Regions from separate parts of the Blautia hansenii DSM 20583 genome, predicted to be linked through region 2. Evidence: riboswitches for the same ligand, from Rfam matches in the RefSeq annotation. Region 2 holds a riboswitch; the other holds the start of a gene.

Region 1 (9,760 bases), 1.5 Mb from region 2:
ACAGAATTGAGAATAAAATAGATGTAGACCATCATGATATGGGATTTTTGTATACGCCGTCCTGTGTGGCAGCCTATATGCTGACAGGAAGTGAGCGGGCAAAGGAAGCGGCAATTTTGGCAGCAGATCAGCTTATCAGCCGTTTTCAGGAAAAGGGACAATTTATTCAGGCATGGGGAACGTTGGGAGCAGAGGATAATTACCGTTTGATTATTGACTGCCTTTTAAATCTGCCATTGTTATATTGGGCATCTAAGGTAACAGGTGATCTGAAGTACAGAGAGATTGCTATTCGCCACACAAAAACCAGCTTAAAAAATTTGGTGCGTGATGATTTTTCAACATATCATACTTATTTCTTCAATCCGGAAACAGGAGAACCGGTAAAAGGTGTTACCGCACAGGGATATAAAAACAATTCTGCATGGGCAAGAGGTCAGGCATGGGGTGTTTATGGAACAGCTCTTGCATGGAGATATTTAAAAGATGAGAAATGCAAAGAACTTTTCAAAAAAGTGACAGATTTTTATCTTGCAAATCTTCCACAGGATAAGGTCCCTTATTGGGATTTAAGCTTTAAAGCAGAAGATAAAGAACCGAAAGACTCCTCAGCAGCAGCGATTGTAGTATGTGGAATTTTAGAAATGTGTGAAAACGGAGGATTAACAGAAAAAGATCAGGAGTATTATAAGGAAAAAGCATACGAAATGCTGGAAAGTTTGATTGACAATTATTCTGTAAAGACTTCTCAGGACGCCAATGGATTGATTTTACACGGAGTCTATGCAAAAAGCAGTGAATATAACAGCGTAACGGACAGAGGGGTAGATGAATGTAATCTCTGGGGAGATTATTTCTATCTGGAAGCAGTGGTAAGATGTTTGAAAAAATGGAACCCCTACTGGTAGAGTTCAAGATTTGCAAGGTTTTCAACAGGAAAAGAAAGCTTACCCAAAAACAGAAATGCTATAATCCATACAACAAAAGGACAGGCAGAGAAAGAAAGGGGAACATTATGGAAGTAAGAACAGCAGCATCACCAAGAGACGTGAAGCATTACACAACAGACCGATTAAGAGAAGAATTTTTAATCCAGAACTTATTTGTACCAGGAAAAATAAAAATGGTTTACAGCCACATTGACCGTATTATCACCGGTGCAGCAGTTCCGGCAAAGGAAACCTTAACATTAACAGCAGGTGCAGAGCTTCGCGCAGAATATTTCTTACAGAGAAGAGAAATGGGTATTATCAATATCGGCGGAGCAGGTACAATTACCGTAGACGGAAAAGCTTACGAGGTAGCTTATAAAGAAGGTATGTACATCGGAATGGGAGCAAAAGACATTACTTTTGCAAGCAAAGATGAAACAAATTCTGCAAAATTTTACTTTAACAGTACACCGGCACATCACACATACCCAACGGTACTGATTAAACCGGAAGGAACACCGAAAGAAGGCGTTGTTATTGTTAAGGATGAAAATAAGGTAGAACTGGGAACATTAGAGCAGTCCAATCACAGAACAATCTGCAAATACATTCTGCCGGGACAGGTAGAAAGCTGCCAGTTGGAAATGGGAATGACAAAATTAGAGCCGGGAAGCGTATGGAACACAATGCCATGTCACACACACGACAGAAGAATGGAAGTTTACCTGTACTTTGATATTCCGGAAGATGCATTTGTTATGCACTACATGGGTGAACCCACAGAAACAAGACATTTAGTAATGAGAAATGAAGAAGCAGTTATCTCACCAAGCTGGTCTATTCATTCCGGTTCCGGTTCTCAGGCATATACTTTTATCTGGGGAATGGCTGGAGAAAATCAGGATTTTGACGATATGGACCATATTGCAAATACAGAACTGAAATAAAAAGGAAATAAAAGGAGAATAGAAATGGACGTAATGAAAAGTTTTTCATTGGAAGGTAAAGTTGCCTTAGTAACAGGCGCAGCTTACGGAATTGGTTTTGCTATGGCAGAAGCTTACGCAAAAGCAGGAGCAAAGATTGCATTTAACTGCAGAGGACAGGAACATTTGGAAACAGCTCTGGCAAATTATAAAGCAAAAGGTATTGATGCAAAAGGCTATATCTGTGACGTAACAGATGAAGAACAGGTTGCAAATATGGTAGCAGATATTGAAAAAGAGCTGGGAACCATTGATATCTTAGTAAATAATGCGGGAATTATCAAACGTATTCCAATGACAGAGATGAGCGCAGCAGAATTCCGTCAGGTAATCGACATTGACTTGAATGCGCCGTTTATCGTGTCAAAAGCAGTTATTCCGGGAATGATTAAAAAAGGACATGGAAAAATCATCAACATTTGTTCTATGATGAGCGAATTAGGACGTGAAACAGTATCTGCTTATGCAGCAGCAAAAGGCGGATTAAAAATGCTGACAAAGAATATTGCATCTGAATACGGCGAATACAACATTCAGTGTAACGGTATCGGACCTGGTTATATTGCCACACCTCAGACAGCTCCATTAAGAGAAATTCAGCCGGATGGCTCTAAACATCCGTTTGACCAGTTTATCATCAGCAAGACACCTGCAGCTCGCTGGGGAAATCCAGAAGACTTAATGGGACCGGCAGTATTCCTTGCTTCTGAAGCATCAGACTTTGTAAACGGACAGATTTTATACGTTGACGGCGGTATTTTAGCATACATCGGAAAACAGCCAAAATAAGAAAAACAGGAGAAAAATTATGAAAATCGCATTAATTAACGAAAACAGTCAGGGGGCAAAAAACCCGATTATTGAAAAATCCTTAAAAAAAGTAGTAGAACCTATGGGCTTTACCGTAGATAACTATGGAATGTATACAGCAGAAGATGAAGCACAGCTTACTTATGTTCAGGTTGGTATTCTGGCAGCCGTATTATTAAATTCAGGCGCAGCAGATTATGTAATTACAGGCTGCGGTACAGGTGAAGGCGCAATGCTTGCTTGTAACTCCTTCCCAGGCGTTATCTGCGGACACGTAGAAGATGCGTTAGATGCTTATACTTTTGCACAGATTAATGACGGAAATGCAATTTCCCTTCCATTTGCAAAAGGATATGGATGGGGCGGAGACTTAAATTTGGAATATATTTTTGAAAAACTTTTCTGCGAAGAAAGCGGACAGGGATATCCAAGAGAAAGAGCTGTTCCGGAACAGAGAAATAAGAGAATTCTGGATGATGTAAAAAAAGTGACTTATCGTGAACTTACAGATATTTTAATGGAATTAGACAGAGAACTGGTAAAAGGCGCTCTTGCAGGAGAACATTTCCAGGAATTATTCTTTAAAAACTGTAAATGTGAAAAAATCGCCGCATGTGTAAAAGAAATTCTGGGCTGCTAAAGGAGAAGGTATATGTTCAGTTTAAAAGTAATTGACGGAAACGGAAGAACCATTGCTGTTGGCAGAGATGAAGAAGAAGTTAATTTAATGGTGGCAAGAGAATATCAGGAAGGTGACAGAATTCTTCTTGAGACTTCTGAGAAAAACATCCATGTGTGGTTTCAGGTAGATGACGCTATGGGAAAATCTCTGGTTTACCTTACCGGTGATGCTCATTATCAAATTCCTTTTGGAGAAAAGAGAATTAATCTTTCTCCAAAGACATTTTCAGGAAGCAAGCACTTAATTACTGTAAGAAAAGCAAAAGAATTTGAGCCGAAAACTTATCGTAACCTGGCGCTTAATGTAAACGATTTACATGAAAATGAAACTTGCTTCCCACATGCTTTTGCAAATGTGGAAACAAGAGGTGAGTCTGTATTTGCGGCAAAAAATGCCATTGACGGTGTAACCGCCAATGAATGTCACGGAGAATGGCCTTATGACTCATGGGGAATTAACCGTAATCCAAATGCAGAAATGACCGTGGATTTCGGACGTGAGGTTGAAGTAGACAGAATTGTTATTTATTTGCGTGCAGATTTCCCACATGATAATTGGTGGAAAAAAATGACCATTACATTTTCCGATGGAGAAGATATGGAATTGTCATTAAAGAAAACAGGTTCCGGACAGGAATTTACTTTTGAGAAAAAGAAAATCAGCTGGTTAAAGGTTTCTCATTTAATCCAGTCCTCTGAGCCGTCACCATTCCCTGCACTTGCACAAATCGAAGTTTACGGAAATGATTTATAAAAAATGCAATAAAAAATAAAATGAAGTATAGACTATTTGCACAGAAAAAAATCCTGCGGTATTTGATTTTTGTGTAAATAGTCTTTTTTCTTTCGTTAATAAAGAAATTAAGAGAATAAAATACAGTTAAAACATATATTTTTTAATAATTTCTAATAAAAAATAAATTTGACAGTCTTTAAGTTTTATGTTAGGATAAACGCCAATTTAGCATAGTAGAGAAATGAAATGCTAAAGCGATATAAAATTTAAGGAGGAATTAAAATGAAGAAAAGAATTGCACTGATTTTGACAGGAACAATGTTAATGGGGTTTGTATTATCTGCATGCGGAGATAATGAGAGTACAGAGAAAAAGGATGAGAAAACAGAAAACAGTGTTGAAACATCTTCAAATGCAAATAACAGGACTACATTTACAGTAGGATTTGATGCAGAATATCCGCCTTATGGTTATATGGATGAAAATGGAGAGTATACGGGATTTGATTTAGAGTTGGCTGAGGCAGTATGTAAGCTGGAAGGCTGGGAACTTGTGAAAAAGCCAATCAACTGGGACGCGAAAGATATGGAATTAAATTCAGGGGCTATTGACTGCATCTGGAATGGATTTACCATGAATGGAAGAGAAGACGAGTACACATTTTCGACACCGTATGTAGATAACAGTCAGGTGATTGTAGTTGCAGAAAATTCCGGTATCAACACACCGGAAGATCTGGCAGGAAAAACAGTAGGAGTGCAGGCAGCAAGCGCAGCTTTAGAATTACTGCAAAGTGATGAAAAAGACGGACAGAAAGCATTAGCAGATACTTTCGGAGCACTTAATGAATTTGCAGATTACAATACTGCTTTTACTGAATTGCAGGCGGGGGCTTTAGATGCGCTTGCTATTGATATTGGAGTTGCGAATTATCAGATTAAGTCAAGAGGAGAGGGATATAAAATTTTAGAAGAAACCTTAAATACAGAACAATATGCAATTGCATTTAAAAAGGGTGATCAGGAATTACGAGATGTTGTCAATGCAGATCTGAAAAAACTTACAGAAGACGGAACAGTTGCAAAATTGGCCGAAAAATATGAGATTTCTGATATGGTGACATTGAAATGAGTATTAATGTAATCATGAGAGAAATGACTGCAGGATTTGGACAGACGTGCCTGATTTTCTTTATGACGCTGGTGCTTTCTCTGCCTTTGGGACTAGTCATGTACTTTGGCAGAGTAAGCAAAATAAAATTAGTCAGCGGCATTGTCAAATTTTATATATCAGTTATGAGGGGAACTCCGTTGATGCTGCAGCTTTTGGTGTGGTATTATGCACCATATTATTTATGGGGAATGAATATAGGAGGATATAAGCTGACAGCAATTTTACTGGGATGTTCATTGAATTATGCGGCATATTTTGCTGAAATTTATCGCTCCGGAATAGAAGCAATTCCCAGAGGACAATATGAAGCGGCAGCTATTTTGGGGTATTCCGGACAACAGACTTTTTTTCGGATAATTTTACCGCAGATGATTAAAAATGTATTGCCTACAGTGACAAATGAAGTAATTACTCTGGTAAAAGATACGTCTCTTGTGTATTCTTTATCTTACGTTGAGATGTTTGCAGTGGCAAAGCAGATTGCAGCTGCACAGACAACCATAGTTCCATTTTTTATTGCAGGCGCATTTTATTATATTTTTAATTACATTGTTGCAAAGGTGATGGAAATGTTTGAAAAGAAAATGAATTATTATAGATAGGAGGATACCGGAATGAGTCTTTTAGAAATGAAACATATTAAGAAAGAATTCAGTGGGGTATCCGTTATCAGGGATATTTCCTTTTCCGTTGAACAGGGAGAAATATTGGCAATCATTGGACCATCCGGTTCCGGTAAGTCTACGTTGCTGCGTTGCGCAACAATGCTGGAAACTATTGAAAACGGTGAAATTTTATATATGGGCAAGAAAGCAGTGTGGACAGAAAACGGAAAGCTGTTTTTGGCGAAGAAACAACAGCGCAGGGAAATAGAGTCTTGTTTTGGTCTTGTATTTCAAAATTTTAATTTGTTTCCGCATTTTTCAGTGATAAAAAATATTACAGATGCCCCAATTCGTGTGCAAAAAAGAGAGAAGGAAACCGTATATAGAGAAGCTGAAATTTTACTTAAAAAAATGGGACTTGCAGATAAAGCAGATGCATATCCTCATCAGCTGTCGGGAGGACAACAGCAGAGAGTATCCATTGCCAGAGCATTGGCATTGAAACCGAAAATGTTATTTTTTGACGAACCCACTTCGGCTTTGGATCCGGAACTTACAGGGGAAATCCTAAAAGTAATTAAAAATCTGGCAACTGAGCACATGACAATGGTTATTGTAACTCATGAGATGAAATTTGCAAGAAATGTGGCAGACAGAATTATTTTTATGGATAAAGGCGCAATTGCAATACAGGGCACACCGGAGGAGGTGTTTTCTTCAGAAAATCAAAGAATGCAGGAGTTTCTTGGAAAATTGTCTTTGGAATGACAAAAACAATAAAAATATATTGAAATCAAGGCTTTGAAGGGTTATAATGCATAGTATAAATAAAAAGAAATTCTTCGGGGCAGGGTGCAATTCCCTACCGGCGGTTATAGTCCGCGAGCCGTATAAAACGGTTGAATTGGTGCAATTCCAATACCGACAGTATAGTCTGGATGAGAGAAGAAAGAAATTATTTCTATTGAACTTTCATGAGGATACCCCGTATAGGGGTATCCTTTTTTGAAATGCATGAAGAATTTCCTTTTATGAAAAACGTTCATGAAAAGGAGAATAAAAATGAGTCAGGAAGCAGTTGTAAACAAGCGAATTCAGGTAACCGGAAACAGGTCGAAACTAAGAACTATGGTGCAGATAGCCATGTTGTCAGCCGTATCGGCAGTGCTCATGATGTTTGAATTTCCAATTCCTTTTTTAGCACCCCCTTTTATTAAAATGGATTTTTCCGAAATTCCGGTTTTAGTGGGAACCTTTGCTATGGGGCCTTTGGCAGGTGTGGTAATTGAATTGTTAAAAAACATTCTTCATTTTGTTACCTACGGAACAACCACAGGCGGTATTGGGGAATTGTCCAATTTCTTTATCGGCTGTGCGTTTGCAGTACCGGCAGGAATTTTTTACAGAAAAAGGAAAACAAGAAAAAACGCTGTTTTAGGAATGGCAACAGGTACGTTACTGATGGTTATTATGGGTTGTCTTTCCAATGCGTTTGTAATGTTTCCTCTATACAGCGTAGTTATGGGAATTCCTATGGATAGTTTTATCGCTATGGGAACAGCTATCCATCCGGCTATTGACAATATGGTTACTTTTGTAGTTTTATGTATGGTTCCTTTTAATTTGGTAAAAGGAATAATTATTTCAATGATTACCCTGCTTTTATATAAAAGGCTGAAGGTAGTATTAAAGGGAGAATAACATGGCAACAATTACGGGAATTACGAAAAAAACAGAAAATCCGTTTGTAAACCTTTATGAACTGGACAGAAAATCAAAGACGGGAAAAGAAGGAAAATATTATGTTGCGTCAAGAGCAAAAAGTGAGAAGGATTTAAAGCTTGTCACAGGAAAGAATGTTCCTGACGGCGTTGTGATTTACAGCCTGTACGGCGAACAGCAGGATAAGGTAGTGTTAATTCGTCAGTATCGATATGCAATCAATGATTTCATATATGAATTTCCGGCAGGTCTGGTAGAAAAGCAAGAGCCTTATAAGGAAGCTGCCGTTCGGGAAATGAAAGAGGAAACAGGGCTGGAGTTTACGCCTATTACAGTAAATGAAGCTTATGAAAAGCCTGCATTTACCACAGTGGGAATGACAGATGAGTCTTGCGCTATTGTATTCGGTACTTCAGCAGGAGAAATTACAAAGGAATTTCAGGAAGACACAGAGGAAATCGAAGTGGTTTTGGCAGACAGAGAAGAAGTAAAACGGATTTTAAAAGAAGAAAAAGTGGCAATTATGTGTTTTTATATGCTGATGCACTTTATACATGACAAAGAACCTTTTGAATTTCTGAAAGAATTGTAAAAATTTTATATAATCGGACTACTTTTTTCCAAGTTGTGTTATACTTAAAAAGCATCCGAGAGAAAACAGCCTGTATGTATAAATCGGTACGCATATAGGCTGTTGTGCATTATAAAATAGGGTGCGAAATTGACTTAAAGGGGTTTTGTAGATGAATTGGAAGAAACACATTAAAAATTTACTGGTATTTATTTTTACACTTCTGGCAGTGGTTTTAGGCGGTCTTATTGCCTTTAAGTTTATTCGCTTTTTTATGCCGTTTGTAATCGGATGGCTGATTGCGCTGATTGCAAACCCGTTGGTGCGGATGTTGGAAAGACGGATGAAGGTAGCCAGAAAGCATACCTCTATGCTTCTTATTATTGCAGTGCTGGCCGCTATTATCGGAGGCATTTATTTTATCGGAATGAAGACATTGCAGGAAGCAAGTTCGCTTATTGAGCAGGCGCCTGAGATTTACAGTAGTTTTCGAGAGGATTTTCAGGAGGCAGGAGAAAATCTTTCTATGATTATCGAAGAATTGCCGGACGGAGTTCAAAAAGGAATTGCAGACTTTCAGGACAGCTTAGGCAATATGATTGGAACAGCCGTAGGAAAAATCAGCCAGATTACCGTAGATCAGGCAAGTAATTTTGCGAAAAATCTTCCAAGTATTATTATAGCCATTATATTTACAATTTTATCATCGTATTTTTTCATTGCAGACAGAGACAAGATATTGGAATTTGGAAGGGAGCATACCCCTCAGCTTATTCAGGAAAAATGGAAAATACTGGAACGGTGCTTTCGGAGTATTTTCGGCGGATATTTTAAAGCCCAGTTTAAAATTATGGGAGTCGTCTTTGTTATTCTCTGTATAGGATTTTTAATTTTAAAGGTAAACTTTGCCATTGTGGTGGCTTTTCTCGTGTCTTTTTTGGATATGCTTCCGTTTTTCGGGACAGGTACTGCTCTTATTCCGTGGGCGTTGTTTAAAATTCTGTCAGGGGATATGCAGTACGCAGTGGGACTGATTATATTATATTTGACAACGCAGCTGATACGGCGTATTATTGAGCCTAAAGTGGTGGGAGACTCCATCGGTATTGATCCGTTGTGGACCTTGATATGTATGTATACCGGATATCGTTTTGCAGGTGTGTTGGGAATGATTTTAGCCGTACCTGTCGGGGCAATTATTGTGAATTTTTATCATGCGGGAATGTTTAACAGCGCAATTCGAAATTTGCAGGATGCAGTGGAAGATTTTCTGAAATGGCTGTATCGAGACGACGGAAAACATATTTCAGATAATAATAAAAAAGAATAAGAGAATATACCGGTACGCAAAAGAGAAGCTTCTGTTCTCTGTACCGGATAACAAAAGCGGAGGAAAAGAAGATGAAGTCAGTACTTCTTATTGGACTTGGCCGTTTTGGAAGACACATGGCGGCAAAATTGATTGAAGAAGGGAATGAGGTCTTAGCAATAGACAGCGATGAGGGAAGAGTAAACGATGCCATTGATATGGTGACAGATGCCCA
Region 2 (9,760 bases):
ACAATCCCAACTTTGATTCCTTTTGACACAAGTTTTCCTTCAAATGTTTTCATATCGTATTTTCCTCCTGCGATTTAGTATTTTAGAATATGTCCCATACGTTTCTGCTTGGTTTTGAGGTATAACAAATCGTGCGCCGTAGCGTCCATTTGGAGCGGAATACGTTCCGTGATTTCAAGCCCAAATTCCGCAAGCTGATAAACTTTATCTGGATTATTCGTTAAAAGCCGCATACTTGATACGCCCAAATCCCGTAAAATCTGTGCGCCGATATAATATTCCCGTTCATCGCCTGAAAAGCCTAATGCAAGGTTTGCTTCTAACGTGTCCATTCCCTGCTCTTGCAGCTCATAGGCACGCAGCTTATTGATAAGCCCGATACCCCGTCCTTCCTGCCGCATATAGAGCAAGATACCCCGTCCCTCTTTTTCAATCTGCGTCATGGCTGAAGCAAATTGCTGTCCGCAATCACAGCGTAGGGAGCCAAAGGTATCACCGGTCAAACATTCCGAATGAACACGGCATAGAATATGTTTCCCATCTCCGATTTCCCCTTTTACAAGAGCAATATGATGTTCTCCATTTAGCTTATTTACAAAACCATATGCGATAAAATCCCCATATTTGGTCGGCATTTTTACAGTTGTTACCCGCTCGACCAAATGGTCATGGCACTTACGGTAATTTTGCAAATCTTGTATGGTAATAAATTTTATTCCAAAACGCTCTGCCAGTTCAAAAAGCTCTGTTGTTCTCATCATCGTTCCATCTTCACGCATGATTTCACAGCATAATCCACATTCTTTTAATCCAGCCAACCGGCATAAATCTACAGTTGCTTCCGTGTGCCCGTTTCTCTCTAACACACCATTTTTCTTTGCAAGCAGTGGAAACATATGTCCAGGTCTACGGAAATCCTCTGGCTTTACATTTTCCTCCACACATGCAAGGGCGGTGATTGAGCGTTCAGCAGCAGAAATTCCGGTAGAAGTTGTTACATGGTCAATAGAAACAGTAAAAGCCGTTTCATGGTTATCGGTATTTCTTTCTACCATTTGCGGAATTTTGAGCTTGCTTACATAGTCCTCTGACATAGGCATACAAATCAGCCCTTTTCCGTAGGTCGCCATAAAGTTAATATTTTCCGTTGTTGCGAATTGTGCTGCGCAGATAAAATCCCCTTCATTTTCCCGTTCCGCATCATCTGTTACTAAAATTATTTTTCCTTTTTTCAAATCTTCAAGTGCCTCTTCGATTTTATGAAACGCTGCCATGCGACATCCTCCTAATAACCATATTTCTCTAAAAATTCCTTTGTGATATGACTGTCCGTGTTCTGTTTGAAAGACAAGAATTTTCCAACATATTTTCCAACTATATCTGCTTCCAGATTGACAGAATCACCCTCTTTTCGCTCATTCAATACTGTTTGTCTGACGGTATGGGGAATCGCTGAAATAGAAAATCTATCTCTGTCGGCTTTGGCAATTGTCAAACTGATACCGTCGATTGCAACAGAACCTTTTTCTACAACATACCTCATGATTTCCGGGTTTGTATGTATGGTAAACCAGACCGCATTATCATCTTTTTGTATGTACACGATTTTGCCTGTGCCATCTATATGTCCGGAGACAATGTGTCCTCCAAATCTTCCGCTTGCCGACATTGCTCGTTCCAGATTCACATGACCACCAGGGATAAGGGCTGCCAGTGCAGAACGGTTTAAGGTTTCGTGCATAACGTCCGCAACAAATGAGCCTGAGTACAGGGCTGTAACAGTTAGACAAACTCCATTTACTGCAATACTATCCCCTATTTTCATATCCTCCAGCACTGTTTTCGCACAAACTTCAAGGACGACGGAAAGCTGTCCTTTTTTGATTTTATGAACCGTTCCGATTTCCTCAATGATTCCCGTAAACACTTTGCTCTACCTCACTTTCAATCAGAAAATCTTCACCCAGCGGAAGAACACAGCTATTCTTTAATCGGAAAGCCGCAGTAGGATAGCAAATGCCCTCTCCCTCTATCGGAGTTTTTGCAGCCTGTCCACCAAATAATTTAGGTGCGATATAAGCCTGCACTTTCTGTACAATACCGCTGGAAAGAGCTGCCCAATTTAACGTCCCTCCACCCTCCAGCAAAATGCTGTCAATCTGTTTTTCCCCTAATAAATACATAAGCTGTTCTAAATCCACATGACCGTTTCTTTCCTCGACAAGCAGGACATGGCAGCCTTTTTTCTCATACAAGGCACATCTTTCTGCGTCCCTGCAACAGGTTGCAATTATTGTAGGAATCTGCTTTGCTGTGGAAACAACGTTCGCACTTAGAGGTATGCGAAGCGTGGTGTCACAAATAATGCGAATCGGATTTTTTCCACCCTCTATCCGGCAGGTAAGCTGTGGGTCGTCTGTCAATATTGTTCCGATTCCTGCCATAATTGCAGCATATCGGTGACGCTGCTGTGCGACATGGCGTCGTGCCGTTTCGCCCGTGACCCATTTTGACGCTCCTGTTTTAGTTGAAATTTTTCCGTCCATTGTCATGGCATACTTCATCACTACAAAAGGACGCTTGGTTTGAATGTAATGGAAAAACACTTCATTGAGCCTCTCGCAGTCCTCCTGTAAAATATGTTCTGTCACCAAAATCCCTTGTTTTTTTAGAATTTGTATTCCTTTTCCGCTGACAAGGGGATTGGGGTCACCAGAACCGATTACTACCCGTTCAATGCCTGCTTCCATGATTGCATTGATGCAGGGCGGCTGCTTTCCATAATGGCAGCAAGGTTCTAAAGTCACATACATGGTCGCACCTTTTGGATTTTCTGTACATGCCGCTAACGCATTACGTTCTGCATGAGCTTCGCCATATTTTTCGTGCCAACCCTGCCCGATTATCCGTCCTTCCTTTACAATGACAGCTCCTACCATAGGGTTAGGAGAAGTAAAACCGCATCCTTTTTTTGCAAGCTGTAATGCGATTTTCATATAATCACTGTCATTCACAGTATCACCTCCACAAATAGAAAATGCCTTGAACAAAATCGTTCAAGGCAAAAGCAAAAGAGCGCAGGGAATACCTGTGCAAATATAAAGCTCTGGAATATAAAATATCCCAGAGCAATCGCTTTACACGCAGAAAAGAAAACTTTCCTGCGCTTCTTAATCTTCTTTCATCCAGACTATACTGTCGGCTTCGGAGTTTCACCGAATCATGCCTTGCGGCTCGTGGGCTATACCACCGGTAGGGAATTGCACCCTGCCCTGAAGATTTTATTCAATTTACAGGATAAGTATAATCATCTGTTCAATAGTTGTCAAGATTTTTTAGGAATAATGGGCTGCTGCCTGTTCAAATTCTTGTGTGTTACTTTACCGCACATGAGCATTGGAGCCCGGGTTATCCGAGCCGTAGCCCTCCAGCAGATTAACCACGCCCCACACGCCAAGGCCAGCGCCGAGAGCAATAACGAGGGTCTGTAAAGTGTCGATTGCAGATGAGAAAAATGCCATATAAGCCTCCATTTCTCCGGAATTTTCCCGGTAACAAAAAAGCCGCCCATACAGGCGGCAGGTTACAAACTTCGGGACACTTTGTCTCGAAGCGTTTATGCAAAGGCGTCTGGATCGTCGATGTCATCATAGTTGAGGATGTCCTCGTCCTCTTCCGTGAGTGCATCGTCCGACACAGCCACCTCATACATCGTACACGCCTCGTTCAGCCCGGGCCGCCTACGGCGGTTAATGAGCCTGTCGAGGTCAAAAGCGTTTTTCTGTTTATCGGCCTCCGCCGTATAACGGTAGTTCGGATGCCGTTTCAGATCATACTTGGGAGAGAAGAACGGGGGCAGGCCCCGAAGCTGCAAAATACATTTGTCTCCCGGCATGGTTGCAAGTTCGGCTGGGGTCATTAGTTCCCGGCCCAGCCGCTGGGTATTTTGACTGTAGCTTTCCGACTGGCCACGGGAGCGGCTGTCGGTCTGCATACTGATTGTGGCTTTTCCCAACCAGTTCTCGGATATTTCCTTGATGGTGCTGGCTTCGCGGCCACCAAGGAACACCACGCTGTCCATGTTGCCGAGGATTGTCTCGGCGTGTTTATCGTAAATGGCCTTGCACTGTGCCAACTGCTGATATAGCAGGCACAAACTCACCTCACGGGAGCGGATAACTGCGACCAGCTTTTCGAGCTGGGGCACCTGTCCCGTGTTGGCTGCCTCGTCCCACAGCACCCGTACATGGTGCGGCAGGCGGCCACCGTGAACATTGTCCGCCCGTTCACACAGGAGGTTGAACATCTGCGAAAATGCCAGCGCCACTAAAAAGTTGTAGGTCTGCGTGGTATCGGAAATGATGAAGAATACCGCCGTTTTCCGATCTCCGATGCGGTCAAGCTCCAATTCGTCATAGGCCATGACCTCACGAAGCTGCGGGATGTCAAAGGGAGCCAGCCGCGCACCGCAGGAAATCAAAATGCTTTTTGCCGTCTTGCCGCTGGCCAATTTGTACTTTTTATACTGTTTGACCGCGAAGCAATCCGGCTTGCGCTTTTCAAGCCCGGCAAACATATAGTCCACCGCGTTCATAAAGTCCTCGTCATCCTCCTTGACCTCCATGCCGGAAATCATATCCACAAGGGTATTCATGTTCCGATCCTCGGCAGGCCCCTCGAAAATGATGTAGGCGATCAGAGCACAGTACAAAAGCGTTTCCGATTTCGTCCAGAATGGATCGCCTTCCTTGCCTTCGCCCTTGGTGTTGGAAATCAGGGCATCCACGAATTTCAGAATATCGGCCTCGTTGCGGATATACGCCAGCGGGTTATAGTGCATGGATTTTGAAAAATCTATGCTGTTGAATACCTTGATTTTGTACCCGCGTTTTTGCAAGAAAGCTCCGACCTGTCCCAGCACACCGCCTTTGGGATCGACCACCACATAAGAGGAATGAGCCTGTAAAAGCTGGGGCGTGAGCCAAAAGCGGGTTTTGCCGGAGCCGGATGAGCCGATAATACAGCAATTCAGGTTTCTGGCATTTGCGGGGATTTTAGGGCGGGTGTTCATCGTGAGAAACTCCGTCCCGGTCAAAATCACGTTGTTTTCAAACTTCGGATCGACAAACGGTTTGATGTCTTTTTCCGTTCCCCATCGAGCGCTGCCGTATTCTGCATCCCGCCGAAACTTCTTAGCGTTCTTGCTTTTGAAATAGATCAGCAGCCGGAAACCAACTGCGCCTACAATACCAACAAGCCAATCCAGCGGGACAAGGCCGGGGGCAAAGTCCGCAAAGGCCGGGCCAATCGTCTGGCCCAGCCCGATGAGCTTATGTGCAAAATCGTTCCCCGCCGCCAGCCGGTAGGCCGTTCCCAGCTTGAGGAACGCCCACAGGATGAACAGATAGGGAATGTTCGGAATGAGATATTTTCTGATCTTATCTGTCCTCATGGGCCACCTCCTTTGCACGTTCTTTCTGCTTCGGCTTTTCTTTGGAAAGCTGATCTGCCGCCTGTTGCAGTTGTTCCCGGATGGGAACACGGTTCGATTTTGCTTTGCTTAACACTTTCCGGGAATACTCAGAAAAGCAGGCGGTCATTGCGTCTGCCTGTCCAGCCTTGAAAAACAGCAGGTATTTGTCCGGCCCGGTTTTATAGAACGCATAGTCTACATTCCATTTCCGGGCCACGCGGTCAAAGGACTTGGCATCCCCGGATAGCTCAATGCTGTTGGTGGCTGTACCGTGGGCCATGAGCTTTCGCACACTTTGTTTTCCATGCGGTACTTGCCGCCCACGGTATGCCTTGCGGATCTTCCGGCCCACCATGCCCAGCACATACGCCAGTCCCCGCGCCGTCAGCTTGGTTGTTTTTACGGATATGGCTATCGTGTGCCGGGAAATATCTTCATCAATCAGTTACACCGCCTCCTTCCTTGGGACAATTTGTCTCGAAGTGCCATCACCGATCCCCACGGTCTTTTTTCTGCATTTGACGGTAGCCCTCCAAAGAAGAACCGTCTATGATTTCCTGATAAGCGGCCATTTGCTCCCGGATAGAGAGCTTCGGGAAAGAGAATACCTTATGTTCCTTGGGAATATCCTGCAAGCCGTGATACACTTCCACGAAATGATCGCTTTCTTTGACAACATAGCCGCCCGGAGCAAAATGGCCGTTTTCGTGGATGCAGGCATCCCGGCCATACGCCTCATAATCGAAATACGGTTTTACCTGATCCGGCACATCCAACATTTCCAGATCGTCCACATAAATACGCCCCAGCGTTTCCTCATCGGATACGCCGGGGTAAAAGCCGTAACAGTCCAGATTTTGTGTCAGATTGATGATGTCCCGCACCGAAGAACAGTGATCGCCGCTGTCGAGGACGGCCTCCAGTGTTTCCAGCTCCGATGAGGTAAACTCGGAAAGCAGGCAGGCCAGATGATTAAGCTCATCCAGATTTTCATACTCGCTCAAATGGTCATAGAGCCCCAGCACATCCCCATCGAAAGAGGTAATAAAAATTTCCTGATAGCGGACGCCATCCACGCCGATCCGTTTCAAGAGAGCCTCCACCTCCTGGGCGGTTGTGGGAAATTTCAGTGTTTCACCCACAAGCTGGCCCTCGCTGTACTTCCCCGCATTGGTAACGTAGGCTTCAAACAGGGTCGCCATCAGCGGCGGCCCTGTCCCTTGACGGTCAGGATGCCCTCAAGGGTTGTTGCCGTAATTCCCAGCCGCTGGGCCACGGCAATATCATTTTTCATGGCTTCGGTCATACTGTGCCCGCAGACAACCAGCACATGAGAACGGCGGAGCAGGTCACGGCTCATGTCGATGCCGCTTTTATGCTCCTCGGGAACAGCATCGTTGAGAAACAGGGGCAAGTACAAAGGCGGACAAATAGGAGAAAAGCCTGCCTCATACACGGTGCGGCAATACTGCGCCGCCAGTTCTGCGTTTTCGCTATCGCCGCCGAGCCATGCAGCGGTGATATAAGCAAGGGGTCGTTTCATCGTTCATACCTCCGATATTTTAATAAGAAAGTTCAACCCAAACCCCACGCCCTTTCCCAGTCTTGGGAAAGGGGGCGGCTCTGGAGGATATACCCCCGCCGCTTGCCGGGGAAATAGCACAGCCGGGGCAGACCGTCAAGGGCGAGCCGCCGAAAACGGCGGTGCGCTGCACCCTTGACGGCCCACTCCCGGCTGTACTAAAAAACAGGCGGCGACGGGGGATATATACCACCAGAGCCTCTGCGTGAGGGCGGGGCCCTCGGGACAAAGTGTCTCGAAGTTGTTACTTGTCAAGTTCCTGCTTTTTCGGGGCTTTTGCCAGCTCCGGCGGCTGTTTTTCTTTCCAGTCATCCAGCAGGGACATAATCTGTTCTTTCATTTTGGCGGGAGTGACCTCCTTGCCAAAATACTTTTCCAGTTCCGCAGTAGAAATAATCACGCCTCGATCCTCCTTTTTCTGTTCTGATAAGATACCGTCAATGACATCGCCGTTAAGCTTGCCTTCCTTATCCAGCTCCCGGAGCCGTTTAGCCTGGGCCAGCGAGGGCGAAGCCTGCTCCCCGTCAATGGAAACAGCAATAAGCCTCTGATTTTTCGGTTTGATGTAGGAAAGCTCCACGGCAGGCATGAAGCCCATCTTTTTATCGTCTACCTTATCCAGAAGCTCCGGCACAAGGGAGTTGAGCCGCAAGTAGCGCATGACCTTTTTATAGTTCATTTCATGCGCCTCGCCTACAATCTCAACCGAGCGTTTCCCGACATCGCCTTCCGCAACACCTTTCAGCCGCCCGCCCTGATGCTTGATGTCCTCAACCTCGAGTTCCAGCAGCGCGGCCAATTCGCTGGGGAGCATCCCGTCACGCTGCTTGTTGCTGTCCTTCATGGCCTGTACCGCTTCGTGGTCGGTCATTTCACGGACGATAAAGGGCATTTCATCCAACCCGGCCAGCTCGCTACCGTGGGTACGGCGATGGCCCGCTACAATTTCGTAGCCGTTTCCATCTTTCTCCGGGCGGGCAAGACCGGGAACCATTACACCGTTTACGCGGATAGAAGCAACGATTTCCTGCATCTTCGCATCGTCCCGTACCTTAAAGGGGTGCGGACGGAATGTGTGAAATGGATGAACCTCGGAAAGTTTCAGATAAACCAGCTTGCCTTCCTCAACCGGGCGTGGAGGTGTGGTCGGCGCGGGAGCCGTCTGTTCCACAGCAGCTTCCTTCGGTGCCGTATCCTGTGTGGGCTTTACGGGCTCCTTGGCATCCGGGGCCTTTCCGTCACTTCGGGACACTTTGTCTCGTTTGGACGGCTTGGGCTTGTCAGGGGCCGCCTTATCCGCCTTGGGTGGGCGGCCCTTGTGGGCCCCAGCCGATTTCTCCGCTTTCTGATTTTCAGTCGCGGCCTTTTCCGCTTTCGGCGGACGGCCACGGCGCGACTTTTTCGGCTCCTCCGTATTGGCGGGCTGCGGTGTTTCTCCGTGGGCTGCTGCCTCTGGCGTTTCGGTGGTTTCCGCCTTTTCGACTTCGGCGCGGGCGTTCTGCCTCTTTTCCGCCATAAGTTCATTGATTTTGTCAAAGGACACAACCACATCGCCGGACTCAGGTATGGCAGGCCCGGTCTGTTCCTGCTGGGGCTCAGACGCTGCGGCCTGTTCGGGTGTGGTGATAGGCTCGGCGGCCTCCGGGGAAATATTCTCCGCAGGGCCAGTATTCAATTTTTCATCGGCCATTTACGATCCTCCTTTTCGTTAAAGTTGCACAAATTTGAACGCTAAAATTTTGTAGTTATTTTTGTGCCTCCTTTCCGTCTATCCACGCAAAAAAGCCGCCCGTTTTTCATGCCGGACGGCTTTTTGCGTAATGTGATAGATCAAATATTATTTTTTCTGGTTTGTAGGCTCCGAAAAGCCTTGTATTTACAGTGTTCCTAATAGGAAGTAATCATAAGATTATCAATGGATATTTATTACCTAAAAACATGGAGTGCAATCTTACAATAGATGAAATTTTAGATACTTCTGATTATGATTACGAAAATGTCCGGAGAGATAATGTAAATAAGATTATTGGAATGCTTTCAGATTTTTTAGAATATTCAAATCTTCTATTTAAAGATCATAAATGTGGAGATAAATATAAAGAATATATGGAAACAAAAAACTGGCTGTACACGCAGATAAATCAATTAACTATAAACAAAGATACCATTATTGCTTTATATAGGAAACTAAAAAAAGACGAACAATTAAAAAAATACGTTATGACTATTTTATTTAATATAGGAAATCATGAAGCTTTTGATTTAATCAAGCAATCAGCAGAAGATATTCCTTTCCTTATTAAAGACGACAATGGTGATATTGATATATATGGTCTAAAATATTCGAAAACATACAAAAAACCTTCAAAATAATTCAAGTTTTGTTTTTGACGATGCAAAAAAAGTAAATAAAATATTACCTTTTTTGCATGTCGAGAACGTGGGTGTATTGGAAGGAAAAAACAATAGTGATTTAAAGGAGATAATAAAAATGAAAAAAAATAAATATAATCAAGATACTTTTACAAATCGTTTCACAGGTGAGGAATTATCTACTTATCCTACTCCTTTTGCGGAGTTAAGTAAAGTATCTAAAAGAACTAAAAATGAAAATAAGTTAAATTCTCAAATCGAAAAATTCACAGGACGTTATATTTGTAAGTTTTGTGGTGAAAAAATGGATTGGGTTTCAGATACAAATGTTA

What was found. Region 2 has a riboswitch for FMN ahead of ribD (bifunctional diaminohydroxyphosphoribosylaminopyrimidine deaminase/5-amino-6-(5-phosphoribosylamino)uracil reductase RibD). Riboswitches for the same ligand answer to the same signal wherever they lie in the genome.
Region 1: it holds a riboswitch for FMN, as region 2 does, so the genes downstream of both, CGC63_RS02170 (ECF transporter S component) here and ribD (bifunctional diaminohydroxyphosphoribosylaminopyrimidine deaminase/5-amino-6-(5-phosphoribosylamino)uracil reductase RibD) in region 2, are expected to answer to the same signal.

The regions. Positions count from the first base shown of each region.
Region 1 is NZ_CP022413.2:429,596-439,355, forward strand. Features, by position in the region: gene CGC63_RS02130 (glycoside hydrolase family 88 protein) at 1-908, shown strand, start outside; gene kduI (5-dehydro-4-deoxy-D-glucuronate isomerase) at 1,016-1,879, shown strand; gene CGC63_RS02140 (gluconate 5-dehydrogenase) at 1,904-2,707, shown strand; gene CGC63_RS02145 (RpiB/LacA/LacB family sugar-phosphate isomerase) at 2,727-3,368, shown strand; gene CGC63_RS02150 (DUF7402 domain-containing protein) at 3,381-4,163, shown strand; gene CGC63_RS02155 (amino acid ABC transporter substrate-binding protein) at 4,428-5,276, shown strand; gene CGC63_RS02160 (amino acid ABC transporter permease) at 5,273-5,920, shown strand; gene CGC63_RS02165 (amino acid ABC transporter ATP-binding protein) at 5,933-6,691, shown strand; FMN riboswitch at 6,758-6,877, shown strand; gene CGC63_RS02170 (ECF transporter S component) at 6,986-7,624, shown strand; gene CGC63_RS02175 (NUDIX hydrolase) at 7,626-8,237, shown strand; gene ytvI (sporulation integral membrane protein YtvI) at 8,389-9,546, shown strand; gene CGC63_RS02185 (potassium channel family protein) at 9,618-9,760, shown strand, end outside.
Region 2 is NZ_CP022413.2:1,974,151-1,983,910, forward strand. Features, by position in the region: gene ribH (6,7-dimethyl-8-ribityllumazine synthase) at 1-53, opposite strand, end outside; gene CGC63_RS10065 (bifunctional 3,4-dihydroxy-2-butanone-4-phosphate synthase/GTP cyclohydrolase II) at 75-1,274, opposite strand; gene ribE (riboflavin synthase) at 1,286-1,927, opposite strand; gene ribD (bifunctional diaminohydroxyphosphoribosylaminopyrimidine deaminase/5-amino-6-(5-phosphoribosylamino)uracil reductase RibD) at 1,908-2,996, opposite strand; FMN riboswitch at 3,170-3,284, opposite strand; gene CGC63_RS10080 (Maff2 family mobile element protein) at 3,381-3,521, opposite strand; gene CGC63_RS10085 (VirD4-like conjugal transfer protein, CD1115 family) at 3,617-5,452, opposite strand; gene CGC63_RS10090 (PcfB family protein) at 5,439-5,828, opposite strand; gene CGC63_RS10095 (antirestriction protein ArdA) at 5,962-6,675, opposite strand; gene CGC63_RS10100 (DUF7768 domain-containing protein) at 6,675-7,016, opposite strand; gene CGC63_RS10105 (ParB/RepB/Spo0J family partition protein) at 7,300-8,745, opposite strand; gene CGC63_RS10110 (hypothetical protein) at 8,994-9,428, shown strand; gene CGC63_RS10115 (hypothetical protein) at 9,547-9,760, shown strand, end outside.